Regions from separate parts of the Variovorax sp. LjRoot175 genome, predicted to be linked through region 2. Evidence: predicted binding sites of a transcription regulator. Region 2 holds the regulator's gene; the other holds the start of a gene.

Region 1 (15,971 bases), 3.5 Mb from region 2:
GATGCCCACCAGGGCATTGAGGGGAATGCGTTGCTTGCGGAATTTCATTCGACAGCCACCCGTGGGTCGAAGATCGGATAGCAAAGGTCGATGACGAGGTTCACCGCCACGTAGACCGCGGCGACGAACAGCAGGCAGCCCTGGATCACCGGGTAGTCGCGCGCGAAGATCGCGTCCACCAGCAGCCGGCCGAGGCCGGGAATGGTGAACACCGTCTCGACCACCGCGATGCCGCCGAGCAGGTTGCCGAGCACGAGCCCGATCAGCGTCCAGGTCGGGCCGAATGCGTTCTTGAAGGCATGGCGCATCAGCACCGCACGCTCCGACAGGCCCTTGGCGCGCGCGTGGGTGATGTAGTCGAGGCGCAGCACCTCGAGCGTGCTGGCGCGCGCCATGCGCATCAGCACGCCGATCTCATGCAGGAAAAGTGTGAGCACTGGCAGCACCAGGTAAAGCAGGCCGGCCCTCCAGTCTTCGGCGAGCGACACGTAGCCGACCACCGGCAGCCAGCCCAGCTTGAGGCCGAACAGCAGCAACAGCAGCAGACCGAGCCAGAACGTCGGGATCGACACCAGCAGCGTGGCCGAGCCGACGAGCAGCAGGTCGGGTGCGCGGTTCTGCTTCCAGGCGGCGATCATGCCGGCGGGCACCGCCACCAGCGCGGCCAGCACCACCGCGGCCAGCACGATGCGGCCGCTGATGAGGAAGCGCTCGGCCACCAGCGGCAGCACGTCCTGGCCGCTGTTGATCGAGGTGCCGAGGTCGCCCTGCAGCACGCGGCCGAACCAGATGCCGAACTGGGCCGGCACCGAGCGGTCCAGACCCAGACGGGCGCGCAGGTCCGCAAGGCTGGCGGGCGTGGCCAGGTCGCCGAGCAGCAATTGCGCGGGGTCGCCGGGAATGAGCCGTATCAGGATGAAGACCGACACCGCCACGATGAGCAGTGTGGGAATCGCCATCGCGATGCGGGCCGCAGCGAAACGGAACATGGGCCTGTCTCCTTGCGCGTTCTCAGCCCGGGATCGACGATGGCGACGGGGACGGCGTGGCGCGAAGCTCGCGCAGCACGCGGGCGAGGAAGTCCTGCACCCGCCCGACGCAGGCCAGGCCGTTGTGCGGCACGTTGTCCAGCAGGTCGAAGACGACCTGCACGCCGGCCGCTTCGAAGGAGCGGCGCAGGGTTTGCAGCCGCTCGGGTCGCGTGGGGCCCGCGTCGTTGGCGCCCGGCATGAAGTGCTTTCCGCCGGGCCTGTGGGTGATCTCCCAGGTCTCGATGTCGGCCTTGCCGGCCACCATGTGGACCGGCACGCGGCGCAGCGCCTCGAGGTCGAGCGGCTTGCCGAAGCGGGTGTCGAAATCCTGCGTGCCGACCCACCAGCCCTGCTGCGGATCGATCTGCGTCACCGAACCGGGTGCGCCGATGGACACGGCCCACAGGCGCTCCGGGTGCAGCAGCGCGAAGCGGTTGGCGAACTGCCCGCCGCCCGAGTAGCCGAAGAGCGCGAAGCGGTTGAAGTCGCAATCGAACTTCTCGCCCACCTCGGCCACCATGTCGAGCAGGATCCGGTCGTAGCGGATGTCGGCCTCGATCAGCTGCTTGAAGCCGTCGCGGTTGCCGTCGCCGCGCACGCCGACCGGAAACAGCGGGCACAGCACGATGCAGTCGTTCCACTTGGCGAAGCCGCTGAAGGCCTCCCGGTAGTTGACGAAGGCGCGGCCGGTGCCGTGCATCACGACGATCAGTTGCATGGGCCGCGTGCCGGCGCTGCCGATGTGGTGCGGCACGTAGGTGCAGTACGAGAAGCGCGGATCGCTGCGCGAGGCGTAGATGGTGCTGGGACCCAGGTCGTAGATGGCGCGTGCGCGCTGTTCGGCCTGAACGGAAGAAGCCTCGGGGGTTTCGAGCATGGCGGTGTGTAGGTGCGTATGAAAGGGTATGCGCCGGCGGCGGGCTACAACGTGTATTCCTGGAAGTTGCGTGCCTCGTAGGGCTTGCGCGCGATCCACATCGTCTTGTTGCCGGCGTCGATCAGGGTGGTCGCCACGGTGGCGGAGATGCTGGCGAAGCTCGCGGGTTTGGGCGAGCGCAGCACGCCGTCGGGCTTGCCGAATTCATCGGCGAGGATCGCCTTCACATGGTCCCAGCCGATCGGGCCCGAGACGCGGCGCAGCGCGTTCTCGACCCGGTGCTGGCGGTAGAGGCTGTCGACCCGCTCGCCCATGTACGGGTCGCGCAGCTTGACGCGCGCGGCCGGGCAGAGCCAGTGGTTGGTATGCACCAGCAGGTCGTCCTCGGGCATGACCCAGAAGATCTCGCCCGGCGAGGTTTCGAGGCTCATGCCTGCGCCGTCGCCGGCACCGGCCTGCGCCAGGATCATGTTGTTGGCGCAATAGCGCCGCGAGTCCCAGATCGCCCGCATGGCCTGCGCCAGGTTGGCGGCTTCGAGCACGCGACGGCGCAGCAGCACCAGCGGCACGCCGGCGCCCTTGCGGAAGTCTTCGTCGCTGGAGAGGGAGTTGCCGGTCAGCGAGACGCCATTGGCATTGAAGCCATGGCGCGCAAGCGCGCCGGCCTCGGTGAAGCTCAGGATGTCGGGACCCTCTTCTCGGCGGATGCGCAACACGATGCCGGTGTCCACGCATTCTTCGCGCCAGTCCCAGTTATGGGCATGCATGAGGCGGCCGGTGGCTGAGCGGCCGGGCAGCACGAGCAGGCCGGTGCAGTCGCCGTCTTCCGACGACGGGGCCTTGGCCGGTGCTTCGAGCGACTGCTGGAGGTCGGCATGGCCGAACATCATCTCGGTGCGGCAGTTGATCGTGATGACGTCCTCCAGCGTCGCACCCGCGCCTTCGGCGATGCCGCGCAGTTCCTCGAGATAGGTGGCGTCATAGGCCTCGATGACCTGGGCCATCGATTGCGCGAGGCGCCGCAGCGTGGCCTCGTCGACGCCGCGTTTGCCGAGCTGCGACTTGTAGAGCGCGATGCTGCGCGCCACGCGCTCAGGCACGGCGCGGCCATGCTGCACGCCACGCGCATGCGGCGTGCCGGAAACATCGACAAGGGGAAAGTATCGGGGGGTTGTCATGTTGCTTGAGCCACTTTGTCATTCGCTTGTCGCCGCGAGCGGGTAGCGATGGGGTGGATTGTTTTGCAAGAACAGAAAAAGATAAATTTAAAAATCATTTAGCATCAATAAAGAAATTGTTTATCTTGAAGCTGTCTTCATCCGTGCCTCGGCCATGAGCACCATCCGCTTTCTTCGCACCTTCGTGGCCGCAGCGCGAGGCGGTTCCTTTGCCGCGGCAGCCGATCAGGTCGCGTTGACGCAGGCGGCCGTCGGCCAGCAGATGCGCGCGCTGGAGGCGGAGCTGAAGAAAACGCTCTTCGACAAGACCGGCCGCACCATGACGCTGAGCCCTGCGGGCCATCTGCTGCTGCCGCGGGCCGAGGCACTGCTCGCGCACTACGAGGCGATGCGGCAGGACCTGCAGGACCAGCGGCAGATCGCCGGAACCATCAAGCTCGGCTCGCTGATCTCGGCCATGGGATTGCTCTCGAGCACGCTGGCAACGCTCAAATCGCTCCATCCCAACCTCGAGGTCGAGCTCAGAGTCCGGGAGCAGTCGCGACTGGCGGAGGACGTGATGAGTGGAGAACTCGATGCCGCGGTGGTCGTTGAGCGCCCATGGCCGGACAAGCCCGGCTTGCTGTGGACGCCCTGCTACGAAGAGACGCTCACTGTGATCGCGAATTCGAGCATCGCCGCGCTCGACACCCCCATTGCGGGCTTGTTCGCAAACCATCCCTTCATCCGCTTCGACCGGCGCACGCCGACGGGTGCACGCATCGACCGGATCCTGCGCCGGCTGCAGTTGGTTCCCAGGGAGTTCCTGGAGCTCAATTCGCTGCTCTCGATCGTCGAACTGGTGCGAAAGAACGTGGGCTTCACCATGGCGCCGCTGCTCAATAACTTCGATTGGGAAAGCGACCCCGGACTGCGCGTGCTGCAGCTGCCCGGCCGGCCGATTGCCCGTCGCCTGGGCATGCTGGAGAGCGGCCGGCGCAGCCACATCACGGGCGTGGTTCGCGAGGAGCTATTGGCGCACCTCCGCCGGGCGAAGCCCGGCGGCCGATCCATCGCCAGCGTCTCATCGTGAAAGCACCGTCAAGAACTTTCAAGCGCGGGGCAACACGAGCCGAAAGGCACTGCCGCGCCCCAGTGCGCTGTCGAGCAGCGCCTTGCCGCCGTGCCGCTGAGCCACGGTCTTGACAAAGGCCAACCCGAGCCCGGCCCCGTCGATGTTTGCTGTGGCGCTGCCTCGAACGAAGGGCTCGAACACCTGCGTCCGGAGTTCTTCGGCGATGCCGGTCCTTCGTCCTTCACCAGCACGGCCCATGCACGCGGAAGCGATTCGACCGCGCAGGTGATCGACGAGCCCGCCGGCGAACAAGGCGAGATCGAACTCCTTCTGCGTCAGCGCAACAGGCCTGCCGTCGATCTCCAGTTGCCGGGTCGCAAGCACGAAGCGGTAGCGTCCCCAGACCTGCTCTTCGGGCTGCGTGTCCAGGTAGGCGCGCCGCAGCAGCGCGCGCACGCGAGCGGCCAGCTCGCCTACCCGCATGGGTTTGACCATGAAGTCGTCCGCCCCCGCTGCATCGGCTTGAACCACAAAAAGCGGTGAGCCTAGGCCCGGTCAAAAGATCACTTGCGCGCTCCCCAAATCGTCCACGATCACGCTGAAACAGCGTCCACGATGCCCTGCTATACGCAGTCCCCGCGAGCCGCGCACGACCATGGAGCCTTGAGCGGCCCGGCCTTGCCTTCGGGAGGCAGATCACTTCGCCTAGGTCCGCTAAGGGCGCTGAGGGCATCTTCGATCGGGGTCAGGGACTTGGTGGCACTACACACTCAGGATCGAACGACTTAGGAAGCGCGGCGAGCTTTCCTTCCATCAAACGAAGGCGCCGGCTTACGGCAAGGGCAATGCACACGCCCAGCATTGCTTGCATGAGCCGCTTCCGCTTTCTTGTATCGATGGTTGAAGCACTCCGGTCTGGAGCGTTCGAATGGGTGCTGTTCGAATCCTTCGATGACGTGCCTGGCTTTGAGCCCTTGGCACGCTCAGAACTCAGCTTCCCAACATACAAGAGCGCCTGGGAAGCCGGGTGCGTGGCACTTCAATCCCGCATGGACGATCCAAAACTGGACCTACTCGACGACGAGGACTGAGCAGCGGCTGACCAGCTCAGTTGCCTTGGGACGAAGCGCCAGATTGCTGTTCTCGGATCAGGAACTCGTCGATCCAGGCGCGCGCCTTGGCCGCAAGCAGCTTCCTTGCTTTTGCCTCTTCGGATACGCCGCCAACTCCGATTCGGAACATCACTTTCCCGGCCCGCTTTACATCGGCAAAAAAATAATTGCCTTCGCCTACGGGCTCAGATCCAAACTCGATCGTCCAGTCTGGCGGAGCAGCAGGCGGATCGGCGTGGTCGCGCGCCGGGGAAATGTTCATCGGTGGTCAATGGTGAGACTTCTGCAGCCCAGTATGCGCCACTCCTGCTCGGACGCAACGGGGGCAATGTCATGGGTTTGACGGCTGATCCCGCAGCAGAAGACGGCCCCCCGGTCGGGCGCCTCCTCCCCCACTGGGGGCGCGGCGAGTTCAAACTAAGCTGCAAAAAATTCAGGGCTAAAGTTGAAAACCGCCGACTGTGGAACGCCAGCCACTGGAGATTGAGCACCAAGACGGCTTAAGTCATTGATCCGAAAGGGCGCACCGGGGAACTGCGCCGTTGATCGTTCAGCTCATGCGCCGCTAGACATTCGATCCTGTGGTCTTCACGCCTCCGAACATTGAATTTTTCGCTCCGGCCCGGAGCCATAGGGGCAGAATTTAGCGGCTACGTGCTTGCCGACGAATCACTTCTTCGGCGGCTTGAATGCACGTACCTGTCCCAATCTAGGAGAACCAAGATGGTCTGCAAGAACACGATTTGTCTCTGGTACGACGGCACCGCGTTGGACGCCGCGAAGTTCTACGCCGAGACGTTCCCGGACAGCGCGGTGGGAGCTGTCCATCGCGCGCCTGGCGACTATCCCGCGGGCAAGCAGGGCGATGTCTTGACGGTCGAGTTCACGGTGATGGGCATCCCTTGTCTCGGACTGAACGGGGGCCCGGCGTTCAAGCACAACGAGGCTTTCTCGTTCCAGGTTGCGACCGACAACCAGGCCGAAACGGACCGCTTGTGGAACGCGATTGTCGGAAACGGCGGCCAGGAAAGCGCATGCGGCTGGTGCAAGGACAAGTGGGGACTGTCGTGGCAGATCACGCCACGCGCCCTGACGGCCGCGATCGCCGATCCTGATCGAGCGGCGGCCAAGCGCACGTTCGAAGCCATGATGGGGATGAGAAAGATCGACATCGCTGCGATCGAAGCGGCTCGGCGCGGCTGACGCTCCCGATGCCGGCCCAGCCCCCGTCGCCGCGACAGCCACGCACGCGGAACGCCACGATTTTTTTGCTAGAACTCCGCCGCATCAAGGGGCGGTGCGCCCTCCTCCCCTCTCAGTGTTGGCCTAGGTTGGCCCTCGAAAGGTGTGCCGCCAGCGTGTGTGCAGTTCGCGCGAGCGTCACCTGAGCATGGCTTCCTTCTCGACTCTCTGTTGACGTGCGACAAGGGCTGCACACGGGTGCCATGCAAATCAACGCCTGGCGCGCAGATTCACCACGCTACGTTGAACCGGATGTTCAACATAGTTTGAATTTCCCGGTGGAGTTTTCACCACACATTGAATTTTCCGGTCTGTTCCGCCCGTAACCCACCACTCCCGTCGACTCTGCCGATGGGCCCGCGAGGGGGCCTGGTCGTCGGCCATGATCGGGCCGTGAACAGCCGTTCTGGGCTGCGGATTCAACCGGTCGACGTCTGAAAGTCGGTGACCGCTTTTGGCAGCAGCGGACTCTCAACAATCTACGGTAACTGCTTGCCAGCCGCCTCGGTTGTTATCGGTTGAGTACCCGATTAGCGGTCCGCAGCATTGCCTGCCAACGCCGCTCGCTTTGGCGACGAGTTCGGCGCTCACGCGCTCGATCTCTCGAACGACTTCGGGGAGTTGGCTCATGGAATCTTTCCGTTGGTTGGGTTGGCTTCAGACTGTCGTCGACGATGATCACCAGCTTGCGGCTCGCTCGACGACGGCTGGCTCGGCAGGGAATTGGTGCACAAGGAGCCGCGGTGGCGCGGCACCATGGGCATCACCGCTTCTTCAGTTCAGTTCGATGCGGGCGTCCTTGATCACCTTGTCCCAGATGACCGATTCCTTGCGCACGAGGTTGCGCAGTTCTTCAGGCGACGCCAGTGCGATGTCCACGCCCTGCTCGTCGAAGCGATGGGCCAGCGTGGGATTGCGCGCCGCAATCTGCATGGCTTCGTACAGCTTGGCGATAGAGGCTGCAGGCGTGCGCGCGGGCGCAAAGATGGCATTCCAGGTGCTGTAGGTGAAGCCCGGGACGGTCTGGGAAATCAGAGGCAGGCCCTTCAGCGGGCTGGCCTTGCTCGGTGCGGTGATGCCGACGGCTCGTATCGCCCCACGCGAAATCAAGCCGATGAACGAAGGCATGGTGCCGAAGATCGCCTGGATCTGGCCCGACATCAGGTCGGTGTTGACCTGCGCTGCCCCCTTGTACGGAATGTGCGTGACCTTGATGCCGGCCGTCCTGGCGAACAGTTCGGTGCCCAGGTGGGCGAGGCCCCCAACCCCGGCAGAGGCGAAGTTCAGCTCGCCCGGGTGGGCCTTGGCATAGGCGATCAGGTCCGCGACCGATTTGAAGGGCCCGTTGCCGTTCACCACGAGCACATGCGGCGCGGATGCGACCATGCCAACCGGCGCCACCTGGCTCAGGATGTCGACGCGGTTCTTGCTCAGCAGCGGCTGCGCCGTGATGTTGCCAGACGCGCAGAACATCACGGTGTGGCCATCGGGTGCAGCGCGCGCCACCGTGTTGAGCGCCGGCACGCCCGCGCCGCCGCCCATGTTCTCGACGACGAAGGACTGGCCCAGGCTTTGCGTCATCGCTTGGCCCAGATCGCGTCCCAGGACATCGGTTGCGCCGCCAGCGGCGAACGGGATGATCATCCGGATCGGTTTGCTCGGATAGCTTGCCTGCGCCCTGGCGGCCAGGGGCAGCAGAGCGGCCGCGCTGAGCACGCGGCGTCGGCTGAAATGCATGGGAAAGTTCACGGCCTCGTCTCTGTCTGGAGTTGTCAGGGCCGGGATGATGGTGCGAGTTGCAAGCCGGGACAACGCGTTACGACAGGCGTAACAGCTACCATCCGGCCATGGCCCAAAGTACCCGCAGTCGTAACTCCCCAGCCGCGCCAGCTGTCCGCCCGCCGTCGAAGAGCCTGGCCGACACCGGGCAAGCGCCGGGACGCGACCACATCCAGGCGGTGATCCGTGCCATGTCATTGCTCCAGGCCTTTGACAGCGCGGACGAGGTGTTCCTGACCTTGACCGAGATGGCGCGACGTACCGGCATGCACAAACCCACCGCGCTGCGGCTCGCGCGAACGCTGGCACTGACGCGCTTTTTGGTGCAGCGCGAGGACAGCGCCTGGCGATTGGGGCCGTTCGCTGGCTGGATCGGATCGCGCTACCAGGCGCAGTTCGACGTGGGCTCGGTCATCGAGCCCATCCTGCTCCGGCTGGCGGCGGAAACCGGCGAAAGCTCTTCGTTCTACGTGCACGAAGGCAATCTGCGCAGCTGCCTCATGCGCTGCGACGGACCGAACGCAAGGCCGGACCACCCGCGCTCGGGCGAACTGCTGCCTTTGGAACTGGGTGCACCGGGCCGCGCCATCTTGGCCGCCCTGGGCGAGCCAGGCGATCTGTACGAACGCATCCGGCGGCGTGGGTTCCATTACGCTCGAGCAGAGCGCTCCACGGGCGCAGCGGCCGTGGCGGCAGCGGTCCGGGGTGCCCACGGTGTGGTGCTGGGTGCGGTCAGCACTTCCGGGCCGGTGGAGCGGCTGACCACGCCGGTGCTGCGCCGGCTGGCGCCCATCACGATGGCCGCGGCACGGCAGCTGGGCATTGCGCTGGGAGGCGTTTCCGCGACCTCGCTGCGCGCCACATGGCACCCCTGACGTTACGCTCTGCGTAACAGATTGCCGGCAGGGGCCGACTGGATTCCAATCCGGGCGCTTCCTGCATGAATGCAGGGCCTCGACGGAATCCCATGACGACAAACCCACCGCGGAAACAACTCGGCCCCGCGCCCAATGCGCGCCGCCACCTGCCTCCCAGGCTACGCAGCATTCTTTCCCTTGGCGATCTGGAGCCGGCCGCGCGCCGCATCCTACCCCGCCCCATCTTCGGCTACCTGCAAGGCGGCGTTGAAGACAACGTGACCCTCCAGGCAAACGCTGCGGCGTTCCGCAAGTGGATGTTCCGCACTAATGTGCTGGTGGACGTATCCGCACGCGAGCAGAGCCGTCAGCTGATGGGCCAGACGTACAAGGCTCCGTTCGGCATCGCGCCCATGGGCCTGTGCGCGCTGTTCGCCTTCGACGGCGATGTCGTGATGGCGCGCGCGGCCGAGGCGGCCGGCATTCCCTACGTGCTTAGCGGCGCATCACTGACACGCATGGAACGCGTCGCTCAGGCGGCCCCCACCTGCGGCTGGTTCCAGGCCTACATCCCTGGCGAGCCCGAGCACATCGAAGGCCTGCTGGAGCGCGTCGACAAGGCAGGGTTCAAGACCCTGGTCGTGACGGTCGACACGGCCACGCTGGCCAATCGCGAGAACAACGTGCGGGTCGGCTTCTCCACGCCGCTGCGCCCCAGCCTGCGCCTGGCGTGGGACGGGATGACGCGGCCGCACTGGCTACTGGGCACCTTGGCCCGCACCTTGGCGCAGCACGGCATGCCGCACTTCGAGAACGCCGGTGCCGGGCGTGGTGTCCCCATCCTCTCGCGCAGCGTGGTGCGGCAGTTCGGCCTGCGCGATCACCTGAGCTGGCAACATCTGGCATTGATCCGCCAACGCTGGCGCGGCAAGTTGGTGATCAAGGGGCTGATCTCCGCGACCGACGTGAAGCGCGCGGAACAGGCGGGCGCGGACGGCGTGATCCTGTCCAACCACGGCGGCCGGCAACTCGACGGCACCGCACCTCCCTTGCTGGTGTTGCCGGAGGCGGCCAAAGCCAAGGGCGCCATGGCGCTGATGCTGGATAGCGGCGTTCGGCGCGGCACTGATGTGCTCAAGGCACTCGCCCTGGGGGCGGACCATGTGTTCGTGGGGCGGCCCATGGCCTATGCAGCGGCCATAGGTGGGCAGGCCGGTGTCGCGCATGCTGTCGGGCTGCTGCGCGACGAAGTGCACCGCGACATGGCGCTGCTCGGCGTGCAGAGGCTGGCGGATCTGAACATGGAGCAGTTGGTCGCCGTGTAGCGTAGACATTGCTTCGACCGCCTCATTCGCGCGGGCAACGAAACCGATGAGACCGGCTTTGCGGGTGCGGGCCTACGTCTGAGCCAGGAGGTCACCGCGCGGACCAAGCTGCATGCACAGATCGGCTGGCGCCGCGCCTTTGGCAACACCATGCCAATCCGCGCGATGAGCTTCGCGGACCAGACCGCCTTCTCGGTGCGCGGCCTGCCGGTGGCACGGAACGTGGCGACGCTGGAGCGGGGCGCGGAAACGCAATGGCAGCCGGGCGCGACGCTGTGGGTGGTCTACGCCGGCCAGTACGCCAGCGCGTTCGAGGACCACAGCTTGCGTGTGCAGGCAAGCTGGGCTTTCTGAAGGGTTCGCTCTGCGACATCGCGGCAATGGATGCCGCCATGTCCGCTTTCGGACCTGGAGCGGGCTTGCCCTTCGGCAATTCGAAGGCAGCTCATGGCCGGCTGCCATCTATCGCTGCGGAGACCAGCGGACGGTGAGTATGCATGCCGGCTGGACTCCAAAGGCGCGGTGGAAGAGGCCTGGGCCCCAAATGACAAAGTCACCATGGCGGCGCAGGGTGTGCGCCACAACATCCTGCGACGCGAAGTCGGCGGTTACCGAGAACTCAATCCTGAATTCGCTGGTCGGGCTCACCAAGACTGACATCGTCCTCCCGTCGCTCAGCGGCTTGAACTCGCCGTTTGGATTGCCTGCCGGATGAGAGAACCACTTGACGCATAGCCCAGCAGCAGGTTCGTCAGCAGGCACGTGGCGGAGGTGGCTTGATGCCCCCTTGGTCCAGTCGCGGAATCCGACAAACCAGCCGGTCTCTTGGGTGTCCATATCGCCGGCGTTGCCGAACTCGATGTTCTGCGCGAGAAGCTGCTTAGATTGCATGCCAGATTCTGCCTTCGAGTTGGACGTCTAGTTTTGGGCCGCATCCTGCCACATCCTCGACGGCGTCGACGGGCTCATACCGGCTGTACGGACTTCTACAGATCAGGCGTTCAACAGCAGGTTCAGAGCAAGCCGCTCGCCCCAGCGCACGAAGAGTCTCAAAACACTTCGGCCAACGTCGCACTCGTTCCTATGACCAAATCCAAGGTCTCCCGGTACGCCGAGCAATGTGCAGCGCGGCTCTGCCAACGACACAGCCGAGCATCGTCAGTGGAAGCATGAAGAGAACAGACAGAAACGCCAGCATCATTGAACCATGCCAAGTCGGCCAATCGACTTGTATTCCCGACCGCCCAGCGACCCAGTGCAAGGCCCCGCCCGCGGCAGCCAACAAGACGGTCAGCAACACCGCTTTTTGAAAGGCGTAGGCGCCCGGCAATACACCGATGACCAAGCCAAAGCAAACAGGCATGAAGAGTTGCGTGTGCGTCCTCATTGCCTCACGTTGCTCAGCCGCCAACGTCAGCGGACCCAAACGGCCAGTCGCATACCAGAGGCTGGTAACGACCACATGCATCCCAAGTGCCACGCAGAAGGCGAGAACTGTCCGCCGGAGGGTCAACTCCCAAAGGAAAATCGTCGGGCTTGGGCGCTGGAGCTCGAACGATTCCGAGTCTGCGAGGTGGCGAGTCGCGCGGAACTGAAGGAGAAGGCCCGACAGGCAAAGCACGACACCAGCCAAGGCGACCCATAAACCAAGGCGTGCCCACGTGAACAGGAACGGCAAGATGCTGGCAACCCAAAAAGTCAGAAGACCAAAAACCTGAAGAAGAGGGCCGGCTTTGTGGATGGCATATTTCATATCGCTCCTGGCTGGACGACGACGGTGAGTGCTGGTTCTGGCCCGAATCCGGCGGTTGGCCGATTCTGCCCTGCCCAGCTGGGATCTCAGCTGGGCGTCGCTCGCATGAGGCTTCATCAGCGGGGGGTCGAACGAGCGTCAGCGGGAGTCGACGACCAAGGCAAAGTCCAGTGAAGCGAAAGGCAAGGTCCACTGACCTTCCGCACCGCACTTGGACCGCCGGGCCTTGAAACCCCGCCAAATGCCCTTATGATTAGCACTCACTGAAGAGGAGTGCTAACAACCCCCCGCTTCCAGTGGCTGGGCAGCCGGCAACCATGCCAGCGCCCGAACCAAACCCCGTTTCTTATCCAGGAGATGCAATGAAACTTCGTCCTTTGCACGATCGCGTGATCGTCAAGCGCATTGAAAGCGAAACCAAGACCGCCTCGGGCATCGTGATCCCCGACAACGCCGCCGAGAAGCCCGACCAGGGCGAAGTGCTGGCCGTCGGCCCTGGCAAGAAGAACGACAAGGGCGAACTCGGCGCGATGAGCGTCAAGGTCGGCGACCGCGTCCTGTTCGGCAAGTACAGCGGCCAGACCGTCAAGGTCGATGGCGACGAGCTGCTGGTCATGAAGGAAGACGACCTGTTCGCGGTCGTCGAGAAGTAATCAACCCCTCTATCTGAATTCGGAGAAATCTCATGGCAGCAAAAGACGTAGTCTTCGGCGGTGAAGCCCGCGCACGCATGGTCGAGGGTGTCAACATCCTGGCCAACGCAGTCAAAGTGACCCTGGGCCCCAAGGGCCGCAACGTGGTGCTCGAGCGCTCCTTCGGCGCCCCGACCGTGACCAAGGACGGCGTGTCCGTGGCCAAGGAAATCGAACTCAAGGACAAGCTCCAGAACATGGGCGCCCAGCTCGTGAAGGAAGTGGCCTCCAAGACTTCGGACAACGCCGGCGACGGCACCACCACCGCGACCGTGCTGGCCCAGGCCATCGTTCGCGAAGGCTTCAAGTACGTGGCCGCCGGCATCAACCCGATGGACCTGAAGCGCGGCATCGACAAGGCGGTCACTGCCCTGGTCGAAGAGCTGAAGAAGGCTTCCAAGGCCACCACCACCTCGAAGGAAATCGCGCAAGTCGGCTCGATCTCGGCCAACAGCGACGACACCATCGGCAAGCTCATCGCCGACGCGATGGACAAGGTCGGCAAGGAAGGCGTTATCACCGTCGAAGACGGCAAGTCGCTCGACAGCGAACTCGATGTCGTCGAAGGCATGCAGTTCGACCGCGGCTACCTGTCGCCCTACTTCATCAACAACCCCGAGAAGCAATCGGCGTTGCTGGAAAACCCCTTCGTGCTGCTGTTCGACAAGAAGATCAGCAACATCCGCGACCTGCTGCCCACGCTGGAGCAAGTCGCCAAGGCCGGCCGCCCGCTCTTGATCATTGCCGAAGAAGTCGAGGGCGAAGCCCTGGCGACGCTGGTGGTCAACACCATCCGCGGCATCCTGAAGGTCGTGGCCGTCAAGGCACCGGGCTTCGGCGACCGCCGCAAGGCCATGCTGGAAGACATCGCCATCCTGACGGGCGGCAAGGTCATCGCCGAAGAAGTGGGCCTGACGCTCGAGAAGGTGACGCTGGCCGACCTGGGCCAGGCCAAGCGCATCGAAGTGGGCAAGGAAAACACCATCATCATCGACGGCGCCGGCGCTCCCGCCGACATCGAAGCCCGCGTGAAGCAAGTGCGCGTGCAGATCGAGGAAGCCACCAGCGACTACGACCGCGAGAAGCTGCAAGAGCGCGTGGCCAAGCTGGCCGGCGGCGTGGCCGTGATCAAGGTCGGCGCTGCCACCGAAGTCGAAATGAAGGAAAAGAAGGCTCGCGTCGAAGACGCCCTGCACGCCACCCGCGCTGCTGTGGAAGAAGGCGTGGTGGCCGGCGGCGGCGTGGCGCTGCTGCGTGCCAAGCAAGCCGTGGGCGACAAGCTCAAGGGCGACAACGCCGACCAGGACGCCGGCATCAAGCTGGTGCTGCGCGCCATCGAAGCGCCGCTGCGCGAGATCGTCAACAACGCTGGCGGCGAAGCCAGCGTGGTGGTGAACGCCGTGTTGGCCGGCAAGGGCAACTACGGCTTCAATGCCCAGAACGACACCTACGGCGACATGCTCGAGCTGGGCATCCTGGACCCGACCAAGGTGACCCGCACCGCGCTGCAGAACGCAGCCTCGGTCGCTTCCCTGCTGCTGACGACCGAAGCGATGGTCGCCGACGCACCGAAGGACGAGTCCGGCGCCGGCGGCGGCATGCCCGACATGGGCGGCATGGGTGGCATGGGCGGCATGGGCATGTAATGTCTGCCCGGCCTCCGGCCAAATAGAAAAACCCCGCAGCGCAAGCCGCGGGGTTTTTTTACGTTTGCGAGGCCGGACTCAGGCAGCGGCGAGCGGCGGCGCGCCGTACTCGTTGCCCTCGGGCTGGCTGGGCTGGACCATGAAGTACAGCAGCACCAGGCCCACCAGCGGAATCAGGCCGATCAGCAGCCACCAGCCGCTCTTGCCGATGTCGTGCAGGCGGCGCGCGCCGGCCGACAGCAGCGGCAGCAGGAAGGCCAGGATGACGACGAGATAGACGATCTCGTGAATGAAGCCTGCCACGACGGCCACGATGACGTAGGCGAGCACGAACCACCAGTACTCGGAGCGTGATCCGCGACCCGAAAAGTCGACGTACTTGCTGAAGCAGGTCTGAATGGCTTGTTGAAAATTCATCGAACAACTCCTCTCGATAGTTCCCCGGGAAAACTCCCGCGGCCATCATAAAGGGCGGTTCGCCGGCTTTGGTGACCTTCTTCGCTAGCGCAGGCGGGCGAGCAAGCCGGCCGTGGAGGCGTCCAGACCCTGCGTGTCGCCCGAGGCCAGGCGGGGTTCGATGTCCCGCGCCAGCACCTTGCCGAGCTCGACGCCCCATTGGTCGAAGCTGTTGATGCCCCAAAGCGCGCCGCTGGTGAACACCCGGTGCTCGTAGAGTGCGAGGAAGGCGCCGAGTGCCTCGGGCGCGAGCTGGTCGAAGACGAAGAAGCTGCTCGGCCGGTTGCCCGGGAAATTGCGATGCCCGCCCTCGTCGCGCTGCCCCACCATGAGCGCCTGCGCCTGCGCCAGTGCATTGGCCAGCAGCTTGGGATGATGGCCCTCGAGCTCGTGCGCCGCATCGCGCACGGCGATGAATTCCAGCGGGATCACGTCCGTGCCCTGGTGCAGCATCTGGAAATAGGCGTGCTGCCCGTTGGTGCCGGGCTCGCCCCACAGCACGGGCGAGGTGCCGAAGGGCAACGGCTGGCCGCCGGCATCGACACGCTTGCCGTTGCTTTCCATCTCGAGCTGCTGCAGGTAGGCCGGCAGCCGCTGCAGCGCGCTGTGGTAGGGGGCGATGCTGCGGCTGGCGAAGCGGTGGAAGTTGCGGTACCAGACATCGAGCAGGCCGAGACGCACCGGCAGGTTCTGCGCCAGCGGGACGGTGCGGAAATGCTCGTCCATCGCGTGGGCCCCGGCCAGCAGGCGGCGGAAGCCGTCGGCGCCGATCGCCAGCGCGATCGGCAGCCCGATGGCCGACCACAGCGAATAGCGCCCGCCGACCCAGTCCCAGAAGCCGAAAGTCGTCTCGATGCCGAAGGCGCGCGCGGCCTCGACGTTGGTGGTGAGCGCCGCGAAATGACGCGCGATGTCGACGCTGCCCGACTGCTCGAACCAGCGCTTGGCCGACTGCGCGTTGGCCATGGT
Region 2 (15,971 bases):
CCTGCAATCGTCCGGTGCCGATCTGGGACAGGTCTGGCCGCCAGCCCGGCACGCGCTCTTCGCGGCCGGCCAGCCAGCCGAACAGCGCAGCCACCGGAATGGCGGCACCCGTCGCCGCCTCGATGAGCGCGTCGAGCGAGTCGAAACGCCGCGTCTTGCTGCCGTCCTTCAACAGCGCTTCGCCGGGTGCCCAATGAAGCTGAGCCAGGGTGCTGCCGATCGGGCTGGTCAGCGTAAGTTCGCCGGCCCGTGGCGCGCCGCGCAGCTCGAACAGGGCCGAGAAGGTTTGTACCGGCTCGCTATCGATGCGCAGCGACAGCCGGCCGCTCCAGGCTTCCGCGCCGGTTGCGCTGGTCGGGCCGACCGGACTGGCGCAGCCTGCCAGCAGCAACACGCCGGCGCAGCCGGCGCTCAATGCCAGGCGACGGTTCAAAGCTTCACGCGCAGGCGCTTGAGCGTTTCCTGCAGCGTCTCGTTGTCGGCATCGACCAGGTGAGCTTCCTTCCAGATGGAAAGCGCACGATCGCGCTGGCCCTTGGCCCAGAGAACTTCGCCGAGATGCGCGCCGATCTCCGGGTCGGGCCGGCGCTTGTAGGCCGCTTCGAGGATGCGCATGGCTTCGTCGATGTTGCCGAGCCTGAACTCGACCCATCCGAGGCTGTCCGCGATGAACGGATCTTCCGGAGCCAGCTGCACGGCCTTCCGGATCAGCGTGCGCGCCTCTTCCAGCCGGACCTTGCGATCGGCCAGCGAGTAGCCGAGCGCGTTGTAGGCGTTCTGGTTGTCGGGCTTGAGCTCGATCAGGCGGCGCAGCAGGCGTTCCATTTCGTCGAGACGGTTCAGCTTCTCGGCCACCATGGCCCGGTCATAGATCAGGTCGGTGTCCTGAGGTGAGGAGGTGCTGGCCTCGGTCAACATGTCGTAGGCGGCCTGGTACTGCTTGGCATCGCGCAGCAGCTGGACCTCGGCCAGAAACTTCTGCTTCTTTTCGTCCGCAGTGCGTTCCGGCAAGCCGCGGACCAGCTCGCGGGCCTGGGGCAGCTTGCCCTGGCGCACCAGCAGTGCCGCGCGGCGTGTCTGCGCGCCTACCAGGTCTTCGGTGCTGTCGATGCGGCCCAGCCAGTGCTCGGCACCCGTGAAGTCTTTGCGGCGCTCCGCCAGTTGCGCCAGCAGCAAGAAGGCCTGGGTCTGGCCGCGGCTGCGCGCCTCGGCATCGCGCTGCGTGTCGGCCAGGCCGATGTAGCGCTTGAGCGAGCTTTCGGCCGCCGCGTCCTGGCGCGCCTGTGTCTGCAGGCTGCCGAGCAGCAGCCAGGGTTCGGGCAATTCGGGACGGGCCACGGTGAGCGCGGCGAGTTCCGCGCTGGCATCCTCATAGCGGCGCCCTTCCACCAGCACCCGTGCGTAGGCGACGCGCAGTTCCGGGAGTGCCTTGGGGCCCGCGAGGTAGCGCTTCACCAGCGGTTCGGCCAGCGGCTGGCCGGGGTCCATCAGTTCCAGAGCCAGCATGGCGGGGCCGTCCGAGGAAGGATCGGCTTCCTGGCCTCTTCGCGCCGCCTCGAGTGCGCCCGAGGTGTCGCCCGCTGCCAACCGCAGGCGGCCGACCGTGCTCCAGGCCGCACCGCCCGTCGCGGGGCTTTTGAGTTCGTCGGCCAACGCCTGTTCGACCACCGAAGCGGCGAGCTTCTTGTCGGTGGCTCGCGCATAGTTGCGCGCGATCACGGCCATGAGGAACGGACGTTCCACCTGCGGCGTGGCGGCCAGTTCAGCCCGCAGCGGTTCGGCGGTTTCGCCGATGCGGTTCAGCGCGATCAGGATTTGCAGCTCGAAACGCCGTGCCTCGCGCGACTCGGGCAGCGTTTCCTTCCAGGCGCGAGCAGCTGCCAGTGCGGCATCGCCGGAGCGCGCCTGCAATGCGATCTCGACCGCCCGCTGGAACAGCTTGCCGTCGCGCGACCTGCGCGCAGCATCGAGGACCAGCGCGTAGCCTGAGCCCGGATCGCCGGTGCGTGCGGTCAGCTCGCCCATCAGCACTTCGTAGAACAGCTCCGCCGTGAGCGCCGAGGCCTGGGCCTTTTCGGCGCGTTGGACTGCGGCGGCCGGTGTCGTTACCGCAGGCGCGGCCGGTTCGATGATGGGAGCCGGGCTGGTCGGTGCTGCAGGGACTGGCGTTCCGGGCTGCGCCTGGACGGCGAGCGCGGCAAGAGTCAGAAGCGCGGCCGCCGCAAGGCGGGATCGGCGGAGCGATGGGGTCATCGAACCATAATAATCCAGGCTTTTGAACGATGGTCACGCGGGGGCTTCGGCCTCGGCTTCTTTTCATGTCAGCCTTCGTCCATGCCGGAATTACCTGAAGTCGAAGTGACGCGGCTCGGCTTCGCCGATCGCATTGCCGGCGCGCGCATCGATGCCGTGCGCGTGGGCAAGCCGCTGCGCTGGGCGCTGGCCGTGGAGCCGGCTGAACTGGTGGGACGCACCGTGCGCGCCGTGCGCAGGCGCGGCAAGTACCTGCTGATCGACCTGGATGCCGGCCTCTTGCTGATGCACCTGGGCATGTCGGGCAGCCTGCGTTTCGATGCGGGCCTGCCTGCACCCGGTACACACGACCATTTCGACCTGGTGACCAGCCGCGGCACGCTGCGCCTCAACGACCCGAGGCGCTTCGGCGCAGTGGTCTATGTGCAGGACGAAGCCGCGCCGCTGGCGATCAAGCTGTTGGGCGGCCTGGGAATGGAACCCCTGGGCGAGGCATTCGATATCGACCGCTTTTACGCCGGGCTGCGGCGGCGCCGGGCGCCGATCAAGCAGGTGTTGCTGGCCGGCGACGTGGTGGTGGGCGTCGGCAACATCTATGCCTCCGAGGCGCTCTTTCTTGCCGGCATCCGCCCGACGATGTCTGCTTCGCGAATCAGCCGGCCGCGCGCCGTGCGCTTGCATGCCGCGGTGCGGGAAATTCTGGCGCGGGCCGTCGAACGTGGCGGCAGCACCTTGCGCGACTTCTCCAATGTCGACGGCCAGAGTGGATACTTCCAGCTGGAAGCGACCGTTTACGGACGTACCGGGGAACCATGCCGCGTGTGCGCGACACCTGTCCGGCAGATGCGCCAAGGCCAGCGATCCACCTATTTCTGTCCAAAATGCCAAAAGCACTGAAAGCCCTACGGACAGATGAGGCGCCAAGCCCCGGTGGGTGCTATATTTTGTAAGCAACTTTTACATCGCCCTTGACACGTTCTTTCAATCAGCAATTCGACCAGCATGGCGCCTGGCGACGCAACTTCGCGCATCGCCTCAAATGGCTGTCGCGCTGGCTGGATGAGAACGAGCTGCTCGATCAGAGCGTGGCCGAGCGGTTGCGCGATCTGGAATCGCAGATGCGCACCAGCAAGGTCATGGTGGCCTTCGTCGCCGAGTTCTCGCGCGGCAAGTCCGAGCTGATCAATGCGATCTTCTTTGCCGCTTACGGGCGCCGCATCATGCCGGCCAGCGCGGGCCGCACGACGATGTGCCCGACCGAACTCGGTTACGACGCTGCCCATCTTCCCTGCCTGCGTCTGTTGCCGATCGAAACCCGGCTCGAGCCGTATTCGCTCTCTCATTGGCGTGACAAGCCCGAGCACTGGACCGAGATCTCGATCGACGTCGAGGATGCCGAGCAGTTGTCGCAGACGATGAACAAGGTGGCTGAAGTCCGATGGGTGCCCAAGGCCGAGGCGCGCTCGCTGGGCTTCTGGAACGACGATTCCCCCGAGGACAACCCGGTGCCCGACGCCGAGGGGCGCGTCGAAATCCCGCGCTGGCGCCATGCGGTGCTGAACATGCCGCATCCGCTGCTCGAGCAGGGCCTCGTGATTCTGGATACGCCAGGACTCAACGCGATCGGCGCCGAGCCCGAACTGACCGTGAGCCTGATCCCGCAGGCCCACGCCGTGGTCTTCATCTTGGGCGCGGACACCGGCGTGACGCGCTCCGATCTCGCCATCTGGCGCGAGCACCTGATCACCGAAAGCGAGGCGGGCGAAACCCGCATCGTGGTGCTCAACAAGATCGACACCATGTGGGACACCCTCAGCACGCCGGCGCAGATCGACGCGCAGATCCAGCGCCAGCGCAAGGGCGCTGCCGAACTGCTCGGCGTGCCGCTGCCGCAGGTGCTGCCGGTGTCGGCGCAAAAAGGACTGCAGGCCAAGATCCGCCGCGATGTGCCGCTGCTGCAGGCAAGCCGGCTTCCCGCGCTCGAAGCCGTGCTGGGCGAGGGCCTGCTCGGCAAGCGCGAAAAGATGCTGCGGCTCGCCGTCGACGCGGGCATCGCGGCCCTGCAGGCCGAAGCGGCGCGCATCCTCAAGGTTCGCCAGCGCGATCTCTCGGAGCAGGCGCTGGAACTGCAGGGCCTGCGCGGCAAGAACGTGTCGGTCATCCGCCACATGCGAAGCCGCATCGAGCAGGAGCAAACCGAGTTCGAAGGCAGCAACGCGCGCATCCTGGCGCTGCGCTCGGTGCAGGGCAAGCTGTTGCGCGAGGTGTACGCGGTGCTCGGCAGCACCGCGCTCAAGGCCGACATGGGCCGCTTGGCCTCTGCGCTCAAGCGCCCGGGCATCAAGTTCAACGTGCGCAAGGTGTACGGAGAAACCTTCGACTCGTTACGCAACAATCTGCGCGAGGTGCAGGCGACCACGGCCGAGATCCAGTCGATGCTGCACGCCACGTTCCGCCAGCTCAATGCCGAGCACGGCTTTGCGCTGCAGGCGCCGGCGGAGCCCGACCTGCTGGGCTTCGAACAGCAACTGAGCCAGATCGAGCGCAGCCACATCCACTACCTCGGCGTCGGCAACCTGCTCAAGCTCGCGCAGCCGGATTTCTGCGACAAGCTCGTGCGCGCGCTGGCAAGCCGGCTGCGCGTGGTCAACGAAGCGGCCATGACCGAGGTGGAGCGCTGGAGCAAGGGCGCCGGCGCCCAGCTCGATGCGCAGCTCAAGGAGCGCCGCCGCAATTTCACCAAGCGCATCGAGGCGGTCGAGCGCATTCAGGGCGCGGCGGGCAATCTCGATGAGCGCCTCGCCGAGCTCGCTGCCCAGGAAAGCGGTCTTACGGAACTGCACGTGCGACTGCGCGAATTCACCGGCCTGCTCACGAGCAATGAAGCGCCCACTGCCGCTGCGGCGCGCAACGAACTCAGTGCCGCCTAAAGATCCGGAACCAGCGGTGCAGGAGCTGGCGCCCTGCTTCGCCACGCACATCGTCGGCTGGCAACGCAGACATGGGCGCAGCGAGCTGCCATGGCAGAACACGCACGATCCCTATCGCGTCTGGCTTTCCGAGGTCATGCTCCAGCAGACCCAGGTGTCGACCGTGCTGGGCTACTTCGCGCGCTTTCTCGAACGATTTCCGACGGTGCAGGCTCTTGCTGCCGGCACCGAGGACGAGGTCTTCGGCTTGTGGAGCGGCCTGGGTTACTACAGCCGGGCGCGCAACATGCACCGCTGCGCGCAGGAGGTGGTCGAGCGCTTCGGCGGCGCATTTCCGCGCACCGCCGCCGAACTCCAGACTCTGCCCGGTATCGGCCGTTCGACAGCCGCCGCGATTGCTGCCTTCTGCTTTGGCGAGCGGGTCGCCATCCTGGACGGCAACGTGAAGCGGGTGCTTGCGCGGGTGCTGGCTTTCGAGGGCGATCTGTCGTCCGCCATGCAGGAGCGCGCTCTGTGGACCATGGCGGCCGAGCTGCTGCCGCTGGCGACACAGCGGCGTGCCATCGCTCGCTATACGCAGGGATTGATGGATCTGGGCGCCACCGTCTGCCTGCCGCGCAAGCCGACTTGCATGATCTGTCCGGTCAACGAGCTGTGCGCGGCGCGGCGCGAGGGCGAGCCCGAGCGCTTTCCGGTCAAGACGCGCAAGCTCCGGCGCAGCGCCCAGTCGCTGTGGATGCTGCAGGCGCGCGATGTGCACGGCCGCGTGTGGCTCGAGAAGCGTCCCTCGCGCGGCATCTGGGCGGGGCTTTATTGCCTGCCGGTCTACGAGAGCCGGGCCTCGCTGCTGGACGAGCTGGCGCCCGACGACCGCAGGACCGCACGCGACGATGCGGCTTTCGTGCACGTGCTCACGCACAAGGATCTGCACCTGCATCCTGTGTCGGTCGAGTGCGTTGCTGCGCAGCCCCTCAGCGACGCCGGCGCATGGTTCGAGGCCGGCCGGTGGTCGACGCTCGGCCTGCCCGCGCCCGTGCGCAAACTGCTGACGGCTTAGGGCCTGAACAGGCCTAAACGCTGTCGAGTTCGCGATGCCGCTTGAGCGCCGCCCAGCGTGCGCCGAAACCGCGCGCCAGCTGCTCGACGAGAAAGACCGAGCGGTGCTGGCCGCCGGTGCAGCCGATGGCTACTGTGACGTAGCTGCGATGGTCGCGGGCCAGCGCGTCGAGCCAGCGATCGAGGAACTGTTCGATATCGCCATACATGCGGGCGACATCATCGTGTTCGCGCAGCCAGTCGATCACGGCCGTGTCGCGCCCGGTCAGCGGTCGCAGCGCGGGCACGTAGTGCGGATTGGGAAGCATGCGCACGTCGAACACGTAGTCGGCATCGAGCGGCACGCCGCGCTTGAACGCAAAGGATTCGAATACCAGCGTGAGCGTGCTCTCCGGCGCCGCGATCAGTGCCTTGATGTAGCTCTGCAATTGGGCCGGGCGGATGATGCTGGTGTCGATCACGTCGGCCCCGTCGCGCAGATCGGCCAGCAACTCGCGCTCGAGCTCGATGGCCTGGATCAGCGCTCGCTGCTGCTCGGGGGAATCGGTCCGGCCTTCCTGGCGCGACAAGGGATGGCGGCGCCGGGTCTCCGAATAGCGGCGCACCAGCGCATCGGTGGTCGAATCGAGGAAGAGCGAGCGCAGCGATATGCCGTCGCGCCGCAGGCCGTCGAGCTGCTGCGGAACGAGCGGCAACGAAACCCCGCTGCGCACGTCCATCGCGATCGCGACCCGCGGCGTCTGCTGTTGCCGCTGCAGCGCGATGAAGGGCGCAAGCAACTCGGGCGGCAGGTTGTCGACGCAGTAGTAGCCCGCGTCTTCGAGGGCATGCAGCGCGACGGACTTTCCTGAGCCGGACATGCCGGTGATCAGCACGAGTTCCAGGCTCACGACGAGGTCTCCGGCGTCTTCTTGCCGAGCATCTCGCGCGCGTGCGCGAGCGAGGTCTGCGAAACGCGCTCGCCGCCCAGCATGCGTGCGATCTCGCGCGGCCGGGTGTCCTCGTCGAGCACCGAGACACCGCTTTCCGTGCGAATGCCGTCCTGGCTCTTGGCGCTGGTCTGATGCTTGGCGACCAGCAGATGGTGGTCCGCACAGGCGGCGACTTGGGGCAGGTGGGTGACCGCCAGCACCTGGCGGTCGCGGCCCAGCTGCTTCATGAGGCGGCCGACGGTTTCGGCCACGGCGCCGCCGACGCCCGCATCGACCTCGTCGAAGATCAGCGTCTGTGCCGCGCCGAGCTGGCTGGTCGTGACCGCGATCGCCAGGGCGATGCGCGAGAGTTCACCGCCTGAAGCCACCTTGCCGATGGGGCGCGGCGTGCTGCCGGTGTGGCCGCTCACGAGAAAGGCGATGTCTTCGAGCCCGGCTCGGCCCGGTTCGGCGAGCGGCTCCAGTGCGACTTCGAAACGCCCGCCCTGCATGCCGAGGCCCTGCATGGCCTGCGTCACCGCCTGCGCCAGCCGCGGTGCCGCCTGCTTGCGCGCCTTGCCCAGCGTCTTGGCTTCTTTCATGTAGGCCTGCTGTGCCGTCTGTTCGGCACGCTCGAGGGCTTCGAGGTCGCTCTGCGCGTCCAGGGCTTGCAGCTCGGCCTGCCACCCGGCCAGCAAGGCGGGCAGCTCGGCCGGCGTGCGCTTGTAGCGGCGGGCGAGCGACATCCAGAGTCCCATGCGCTCGTCCAGTTCGGCAAGGCGCTCGGGGTCGGTGTCGGCCTGGCGCAGGTAGCCATGCAGCGAATGCGCAGCGTCTGAGGCTTGCGCCACGCTCGATGCCAGAACCTCGCCCAGCGCCTTGAACTCCGGCTCGATGTGCTCGCAATTCTGCAGCAGCGTGACAGCGCGGCTCAATGCGGCGAGCGCGCCGCTGTCGTCGTCTTCCAGGGCGCTGCATGCGCCCTCGGCGGCATCGATGAGCGCCTGCGCATTGGAGATGCGGGTGTGGCTGGCCGAGAGTTCCTCCCACTCGTCGGCGCCGGGCGCGAGCTTCATTACCTCGCCAACCTGCCACTGCAGTCGTTCTCGCTCGCGCTGCAGCGAGTCTTGCGCCGAGCGCGCCTTGTCGAGCGCAGCGATCGCCTGCCGCCAGTTCTGCCAGACGCTGTCGAGCGCGGCAGTGCCGACACCGGCGTATGCATCGAGCAGGCCGCGCACGGCTTCGGGCCGGGTGAGGCTCTGCCAGGCGTGCTGGCCGTGGATGTCCAGCAACTGGTCGCCGAGCTCGCGCAGCTGGGTCGCGGTGGCGGGGCTGCCGTTGATCCAGCCGCGGCTGCGCCCCTGGAGGTCGACGGTGCGGCGCAGAAGCAGGACATCGCCCGCTTCGAAGCCACCTTCGTCCAGCCAGGCGGCCAGGGCAGGATCGGTGTCGAACTCCGCGCTCACGTCCAGGCGCTCGGCGCCTTCGCGCACGGCGCCGGCATCGGCACGGTTGCCGAGCGCCAGCTGGAGCGCGTCGATCAGAATCGACTTGCCCGCGCCGGTTTCGCCGGTGAGGACGGTGAAGCCCGTGGAGAGATCGAGTTCGAGCGCGCGCACGATCACGAAGTCGCGCAGGGCGATGCGGCGCAATGCCATGTCAGGAACCTCCTTCGTTCCAGTGCAGCTTCTTGCGCAATGTGTCGAAGTAGCTCCAGCCTTTCGGATGCAGAAAACGCACGCGGTAGTCGGAGCGGCGCACCACGACCTGGTCGCCGATGGCAAGAGAAGCCAGTGATTGCATGTCGAAATTGGCGCTCGCGTCGCGCCCGCCCACCAGCTCGATCAGGACCTCGTCGGCATCCGGCAGCAGAATCGGGCGGTTCGAGAGCGTGTGCGGCGCGATGGGCACCAGCACCCATCCCGGGACCGCGGGATGCAGCAGCGGGCCGCCGGCCGACAGCGCGTAGGCGGTGGAGCCGGTGGGCGAGGCGATGATCATTCCGTCGGCGCGCTGGTTGGCAACGAAATGGCGGCCGACCGAAACACGCAGTTCCACCATGCCCGAGGTGGCGCCGCGATTGACCACCACGTCGTTCATGGCGAGCGCATCGAACACCGACACGCCGTCGCGCATCACCTGGGCGTGCATGAGGCTGCGGTGGTCTTCCTCGTATTCGCCGGCCAGCATCGGGATCAGGGTCGCCTGGTAGTTGTCGAGGGAAATGTCGGTGATGAAGCCGAGCCGGCCGCGGTTGATGCCGATCAGCGGAACGCCGTAGCACGCCAGCTGGCGCCCGATGCCGAGCATGGTTCCGTCGCCGCCGACCACCAGGCCCAGATCGCATCGCTGGCCGATCTCTTCGACAGTCAGCGCGGGGTAGCGGGTCTGGCCGCACTCGCCGTCGCGCGGCTGTTCGACAAAGACCTCGCAGCCTTGCGCTTCCAGGAAGGCGCCGATGCCCTCCATGACCTCGTCCAGCGCGCCGGCCTGCGCCCGCGCGCCCGAAGCCTGGTATTTACCTATCAGGGCGACGCGCCGAAAGCTGGATGTCATGTACAAATTACAACATTAAAATCAGTCGATGCTGGACGATCGCGCCAAGTTGCTTCTCAAGACGCTGGTCGAGCGCTATATCGCCGAGGGCCAGCCGGTGGGCTCGCGCACGCTTTCCCGGGCTTCGGGGCTGGAGCTTTCGCCTGCGACCATCCGCAACGTGATGTCCGACCTCGAAGGGCTCGGGCTGATCGCCAGTCCGCACACCTCAGCAGGCCGCATTCCGACTGCGCGCGGCTATCGGCTTTTCGTCGACACCATGCTGACTGCCCAGCGCGAGCAGTTCACGCCGCCGAGCCTCGCGCCCGACCAGCCGCAGAAGGTGATCGCGAACGCGGCGAACCTGCTGTCGAACCTGTCGCAGTTCGTCGGCGTGGTGATGGCGCCGCGCCGCGCATCCGTTTTTCGTCAGATCGAATTCCTTCGCCTTTCCGACCGCCGCCTGCTCGTGATCATCGTGTCGCCCGACGGCGATGTGCAGAACCGGGTGATCTTCCCCGAGGTCGACTATTCGCAGTCGCAACTGGTCGAGGCATCGAACTACATCAACACGCACTTTGCGGGTCTGTCGATCGAGCAGGTGCGCGATCGGCTTCAGTCCGAGATGGAGCAATTGCGCGGCGAGATCGCTGCGCTGATGCAGGCCGCTGTCCAGGTGAGTTCCGAGGTGCTGACGGAAGCCCAGGACGAAGTCGTGATCGCGGGCGAGCGGAATCTGCTGGCCGTCACCGATTTCTCTAGCGACATGAGCCACCTGCGTCGTGCGTTCGAGCTGTTCGAGCAGAAGGCCCAACTGATGCGCCTGCTCGACGTGTCGAGCAAGGCAGACGGCGTGCGCATCTTCATCGGCGGGGAAAGCCAGGTGGTGCCCTTCGACGACCTGTCGATCGTGAGCGCGAACTACGAGGTCGACGGCGAGGTGGTGGGTACGCTTGGCGTCATCGGTCCGACGCGCATGCCCTATGAGCGCATGATCCAGATCGTCGACATCACGTCGCGGCTGGTCACCAATGCGCTGAGCCACCGCAAATAGCGGCGCCCGGCGCCCACTAGAATCCCTGATGTGCGGGCCGTTAGCTCAGCTGGTTAGAGCAGCGGACTCATAATCCGTTGGTCGATGGTTCAAGCCCATCACGGCCTACCACCACGCCTTGTCGCCCTCAGTCGCGGGGCCAACTCCTCAGGCCTTTGCCTGTGTCTCGATCCGGCGACCTGGATCCAGGGCATAGAGGACCGCTTTCTCGTCCTGGCCCTTGGTGGATGCGTCCCCGAGCGGCATTTGTGCCGAGCCGTAGAGCTCGCGCTCCAGTCTTTTGGCGCGTTCGGAATACATCCGGGCCAAGGCCCCGTGATGTTCGGCAGCAGCCTGATGCTCGATACGCGCGAGATGGGCTTCTTCGAGAAGCGCCATGACTCGCCTGAGGTGGCCGTTTCGATTGGGCTGGAAAAAGCTGAACATCGGGACCTCCATCCAATGAACTAATGGAAGCCGTTTTTAGCGCCAGTTGGCCAAGTGGCGCTGTAGGTGCAGTGCCCATGTGGTTGGAATGTCATGATTTAGTTCACATTTCTGCCAAGACTTTGATGCACAACTGACTCGACGTAGACTCACAGGCGGTTGATCGACGGCTCAAGTCCAACACGATCTACCGCTCTCTTTCTTTCGCTGCCCAGCGATGGGGTGTTGCGAGGATGCTATAATCGCAAGCTGTGCGGCTGTAGCTCAGTTGGATAGAGTACTTGGCTACGAACCAAGGGGTCGTGGGTTCAATTCCTGCCAGCCGCACCATCATCAGGAAAGCCCGCAACGAAAGTTGCGGGCTTTTTTCATTGGAGCTTTCTGCGATGAGCAAGGCATTCACCAAAGAAAACGATGCAGGCGATGATGACGACGGTACGGCCGGCGCCGCGCCGCCTCTCCCCGCCGGGAGCAAGAACTACATCACCCCGCAGGGCTACGCGCGCCTGCGTGCCGAGCTGCTCGAACTGATGGATGTCGAGCGGCCCAAGGTCGTGGAGGCCGTGCACTGGGCGGCCAAGAACGGCGATCGCTCGGAGAACGGCGACTACCTCTACGGAAAGAAGCGGCTGCGCGAGATCGACCGGCGGATCCGCTTTCTCACCAAGCGGCTCGAGGTGGCGGAGGTGACGGACCCTTCGGTCCATCATGGCCGCGACCAGGTCTTCTTCGGCGCCACCGTGCGCTACGCCGACGAGACCGGCGAGGAGCGCGTCGTGACCATCATGGGCATCGATGAAGCCGAAAGCGCGCAAGCGCAGGTCAGCTGGATTTCTCCGATTGCCAGGGCACTGCTGAAGTCGCGGGAGGGGGATGTGGTCAAGCTTGCGACACCGGGCGGCGTGCACGAGATCGAGATACTGGCGGTGAGCTATCCGCCGCCCGCTGCAGCTTAAGGGGCCGGCACTGTCCGTGCGGCCGCGAGCACGGATGGCGTACGCCGCGCGGCCCGCAGCACGGCCTCGAGATGCGTGCGGTCGCGCACTGCGATCACGAAACGCAGGTCGGTGGAGTCCTGCGGCGTTTCGTCGGCCATCTCCACGTGGGTGATGTCGGCCTCCGCGTCCGCCAGCGTTGCGGCGACGCGTGCGAGCACACCTTTGTCGTTGCGCACCGTGATGACGACGCCTGTCTCGAAGGTCCGGACCGGGTCGTCGGCCCATTCCACGGCAAAGAAACGTTCGCTGTCCTTGTGGCGCAAACGTTGGCCAACCCCGCACGCTTCGGTGTGCACGACCAAGCCTTCGCCATGGCCGAGGTAGCCCATGATCGGGTCGTCCGGAATGGGGCGGCAGCAGAGCGCGAAGCGGACCGAGGAGTTCTCGCTGCCGTCCAGCGTGACAGCCCCTTGCGAGACGGCTTCGTGCGCGGTGAAGCGCTCGCGGCTCAGCATCAGCGCATCGGGCTTCTCGCCGCGTTCTGCCAGGAGCGCCATGAGCCGCTTCGCAACGATGCTGGCGATGCGCTTGCCGAGACCGATGTCGGTCAGCAACTCCGAACGCGTGCGGTTGCCGGTGAATCGCAGCAGCTTTTCCCAGATCTGCTGGTGCTCCTCGTCATCGTCGGGCAGGTTGCCGAGGCCCTCGGCGCGCAACGCCTGGGCCAGGAGTTTTTCGCCCAGGCCTTCGGATTCGGCATGCGCCAGAGTCTTGAGGTAGTGGCGGATCTTGGAGCGGGCCCGTCCGGTTCGCACGAAGCCGAGCCACGCGGGATTTGGCGTCGACACGGGCGCCGTGATCACCTCGACCACGTCGCCATTCTTTAGCTCGGTGCGCAGCGGAACCTGGTCGCCGTTGATGCGCGCGGCTGAAGTGTGGTCGCCGATGTTGCTGTGGATCGCATAGGCGAAATCGACCACCGTCGCGCCGCGGGGCAGCGCCAGGATCTGGCTCTTGGGCGTGAACACGTAGACCGCGTCGGGAAACAGGTCGACCTTGACGTGATCCCAGAATTCGGCCGCATCGCGCGTTTCATCCTGGATGTCGAGCAGCGACTGGAGCCACTTGGCGCCCAGACGATCGCTGGTCGCCGCGCTGGGCTCGGCCGCCTTGTAGAGCCAGTGAGCTGCCACGCCGGACTCGGCCACCACGTGCATGGCCTCGGTGCGCAGCTGGAATTCGACGTTGACGCCGGCCGGGCCGACCAGCGTGGTGTGCAGCGACTGGTAGCCGTTGAGCTTGGCGATCGCGATGTGGTCCTTGAACTTGCCGGGCAGGGGCTTGTACATCTGGTGCAGGATGCCGAGCCCGGTGTAGCAAGCGATCACCGTCGGCACGATCAGGCGGAAGCCGTAGATGTCGGTCACCTGGGCAAAGCTCAAATGCTTTTCTTCCATCTTGCGGTAGATGGAATAGAGCGTCTTCTCGCGGCCGGCCATCCGCACGCTCATGCCAGCTGCGGCGAAGGCAGTTTCGAGTTCCTGCTGCACCTTCTGAATCAGGTCGCGGCGTCGGCCGCGGGCCTTGGTGACCGCTTTTGCGAGGATCGCATAGCGCCAGGGCCTGAGATGGCGGAACGACAGATCCTGCAGTTCCCTGTAGGTCTGGTTGAGCCCGAGCCGGTGCGCGATGGGCGCGTAGATTTCGATCGTCTCACGCGAGATCCGGGCCCATTTCTCGCGCGGCGCATCGTCGAGCGTGCGCATGTTGTGCGTCCGGTCCGCCAGCTTGACGAGAATCACCCGCACATCGCGCGCCATGGCGAGCAGCATCTTGCGGAAGGACTCGGCCTGGTTCTCCTCGCGCGTGTTGAAGCGGAGCTTGTCCAGCTTGGTGAGGCCGTCGACGAGCTCTGCGACCGGTGCACCGAAGCGCTCGATCAGCTCCGACTTGGTCACGCCGCAATCCTCGATGGCATCGTGCAGCAGGGCGGCCATCAGGGCCTGCGCATCGAGCTTCCATTCGGCGCATTGCGCCGCCACCGCGATAGGATGCGTGATGTAGGGTTCGCCGCTGTTGCGCAGCTGTCCCAAGTGCGCCTCATCGGCGAAGCGGTAGGCGCGGCGCACCTGTTCGACGTCTTCGACGCTCAGGTAGTCGAGCCGGTCGGTCAGCGCAGCGAAGCTGGCGGCAGCCGCGTTCAACGCCGCCGGACTCGGCCGTGGCGTGCCTCGGGGGGCATCGGACTGGGACTTGACAACCACGCTCATGGCTTCCACTTTAGCGTGGCAGTCGATTCGACGCGTCCAGGCATAAAAAAAGCACCGCAAGGCGGTGCTCTTTGTTGCAAGCGTGCGTCAACTCAGCCGGGCACTTTCTTGAGCATCTCGATCCCGATCTTGCCCTCTGCGATCTCGCGCAGGGCAGTGACACCGGGCTTGTTCTTGCTCTCGATCTTCGGCGCGTGGCCCTGGCTCAGCATGCGCGCACGGTAGGTGGCTGCCAGCACCAGCTGGAAGCGGTTCGGAATGTGTTGCAGGCAGTCTTCGACGGTGATGCGGGCCATGAGGATCTTTCGACGTACAGGTGATCGGGATCAGGGAATGTTCAGCGCGGCAAAAGTGTCGGCACGCGCGCGGCGCTGTGCGGAATACCGGAGCCGCTGAGCGTGGACAATCGCCTTGAGGTCAAAAAGTGCGCGCTCAAATAACTCGTTGATTATAACGAAGTCGAATTCGTTTGCGCGTGCCATCTCCTCGGCGGCGTTCTGCAGCCTCAGCTCGATGACCGCGGCGCTGTCCTCTCCGCGCCGTTCGAGCCGGGACCGCAGTTCTTCCCAACTCGGCGGCAGGATGAAGATCGTCACTGCGTTGGCAAAGGTCTTTCGGATCTGGAGCGCGCCCTGGAAGTCGATTTCGAGGATGACGTCCGCGCCTTGGGCGATCCGCTCTTCGATTGCCTTCTTCGAGGTGCCGTAGCGCTGGCCGTGAACGTGCGCCCATTCGACGAAGGCATCGGAGGCGACCATCGCGTCGAACTCCGAGCGCGAAGCGAAAAAGTACTCGCGACCATGCTTTTCCTGGCCGCGCGGGGGGCGGGTGGTGTGCGACACCGATGGCTGCACGGCGGAATCGAGCTCCATCAGGGCCTTGACCAGGCTTGATTTGCCGGCGCCGCTCGGCGCTGCGACCACGAAAATGTTGCCGGGGTAATCCATTCGCTCGTTCTCTACTTATTCGATGTTCTGGACCTGCTCGCGCATCTGCTCGATCAGCACCTTCATGTCGACGCCGATCCGGGTGAGTTCGAGCGTCGCCGATTTGGAGCCCAGGGTGTTGGCCTCGCGATGCAGTTCCTGGATCAGGAAATCGAGGCGTTTGCCGATCTCGCCGCCCTTCTTGACCAGCCGCTCGATCTCTTCGAGGTGCGAGTTAAGGCGCGTCAGCTCCTCGGCGACATCGATGCGGATCGCAAAGGCCGTGGCTTCGGTCATGGCGCGATCCTGCGCCGCTTCCGGTGGCGTGCCGCCGGCGGCGAGGCCCATGGCCTCCTGCCAGCGCTCGAGAAAGCGGGTGCGCTGCTGCTCGACGAGCTGGGGCACCAGCGGCAGCGCCTGCTCGACCAGCTTGCGCAGCTGGGCAAGGTGATCCTGCAGCATCCGCGCAAGCCGGGCGCCTTCGCGCTCGCGCGCCGAAACAAGCGCCTTGAGCGTCTTCTCCGCCACCTCGGACAGCTCAGGCCCCAAGTCACCCTTCGCCTGTGTGTCGCCGGCCGCCAGGCGCAGTACGTCCGCCACGCTGAGTTCCCGGGCAGCCGGCAGCCAGGACTTGATGTTGTCCTGTACGCCGTTGAGCCGCTGCAGCAACTT

The links. The regulator HrcA, encoded in region 2, represses chaperone genes, less so after heat shock. The targets are predictions, from matches to a motif close to TTAGCACTCNNNNNNNNNGAGTGCTAA.
Region 1: groES (co-chaperone GroES) is a predicted target of HrcA. The motif match lies at 12,462-12,488, and genes of this name have one in related genera.

What each region holds. Positions count from the first base shown of each region.
Region 1 covers NZ_CAXURY020000001.1:4,730,569-4,746,539, forward strand. Annotated here, with positions in the region: gene ACSQ89_RS23595 (ABC transporter permease) at 1-48, opposite strand, end outside; gene ACSQ89_RS23600 (ABC transporter permease) at 45-989, opposite strand; gene ACSQ89_RS23605 (hydrolase) at 1,012-1,908, opposite strand; gene ACSQ89_RS23610 (C45 family autoproteolytic acyltransferase/hydolase) at 1,953-3,086, opposite strand; gene ACSQ89_RS23615 (LysR substrate-binding domain-containing protein) at 3,241-4,158, shown strand; gene ACSQ89_RS23620 (ATP-binding protein) at 4,177-4,635, opposite strand; gene ACSQ89_RS23625 (hypothetical protein) at 5,010-5,231, shown strand; gene ACSQ89_RS23630 (hypothetical protein) at 5,248-5,514, opposite strand; gene ACSQ89_RS23635 (VOC family protein) at 5,976-6,455, shown strand; gene ACSQ89_RS23640 (Bug family tripartite tricarboxylate transporter substrate binding protein) at 7,269-8,243, opposite strand; gene ACSQ89_RS23645 (IclR family transcriptional regulator) at 8,342-9,148, shown strand; gene ACSQ89_RS23650 (alpha-hydroxy acid oxidase) at 9,241-10,455, shown strand; gene ACSQ89_RS23655 (autotransporter domain-containing protein) at 10,480-10,809, shown strand; gene ACSQ89_RS23660 (hypothetical protein) at 10,918-11,346, opposite strand; gene ACSQ89_RS23665 (hypothetical protein) at 11,537-12,208, opposite strand; gene groES (co-chaperone GroES) at 12,571-12,861, shown strand; gene groL (chaperonin GroEL) at 12,894-14,546, shown strand; gene ACSQ89_RS23680 (DUF805 domain-containing protein) at 14,625-14,963, opposite strand; gene pgi (glucose-6-phosphate isomerase) at 15,048-15,971, opposite strand, start outside.
Region 2 covers NZ_CAXURY020000001.1:1,201,720-1,217,690, forward strand. Annotated here, with positions in the region: gene ACSQ89_RS06065 (lipoprotein insertase outer membrane protein LolB) at 1-433, opposite strand, end outside; gene ACSQ89_RS06070 (tetratricopeptide repeat protein) at 430-2,253, opposite strand; gene mutM (bifunctional DNA-formamidopyrimidine glycosylase/DNA-(apurinic or apyrimidinic site) lyase) at 2,335-3,150, shown strand; gene ACSQ89_RS06080 (dynamin family protein) at 3,222-5,183, shown strand; gene mutY (A/G-specific adenine glycosylase) at 5,209-6,240, shown strand; gene rapZ (RNase adapter RapZ) at 6,254-7,129, opposite strand; gene recN (DNA repair protein RecN) at 7,126-8,808, opposite strand; gene ACSQ89_RS06100 (NAD kinase) at 8,810-9,706, opposite strand; gene hrcA (heat-inducible transcriptional repressor HrcA) at 9,735-10,739, shown strand; tRNA gene ACSQ89_RS06110 (tRNA-Ile) at 10,774-10,850, shown strand; gene ACSQ89_RS06115 (hypothetical protein) at 10,887-11,165, opposite strand; tRNA gene ACSQ89_RS06120 (tRNA-Arg) at 11,419-11,495, shown strand; gene greB (transcription elongation factor GreB) at 11,552-12,121, shown strand; gene ACSQ89_RS06130 (RelA/SpoT family protein) at 12,118-14,373, opposite strand; gene rpoZ (DNA-directed RNA polymerase subunit omega) at 14,466-14,669, opposite strand; gene gmk (guanylate kinase) at 14,700-15,320, opposite strand; gene ACSQ89_RS06145 (YicC/YloC family endoribonuclease) at 15,336-15,971, opposite strand, start outside.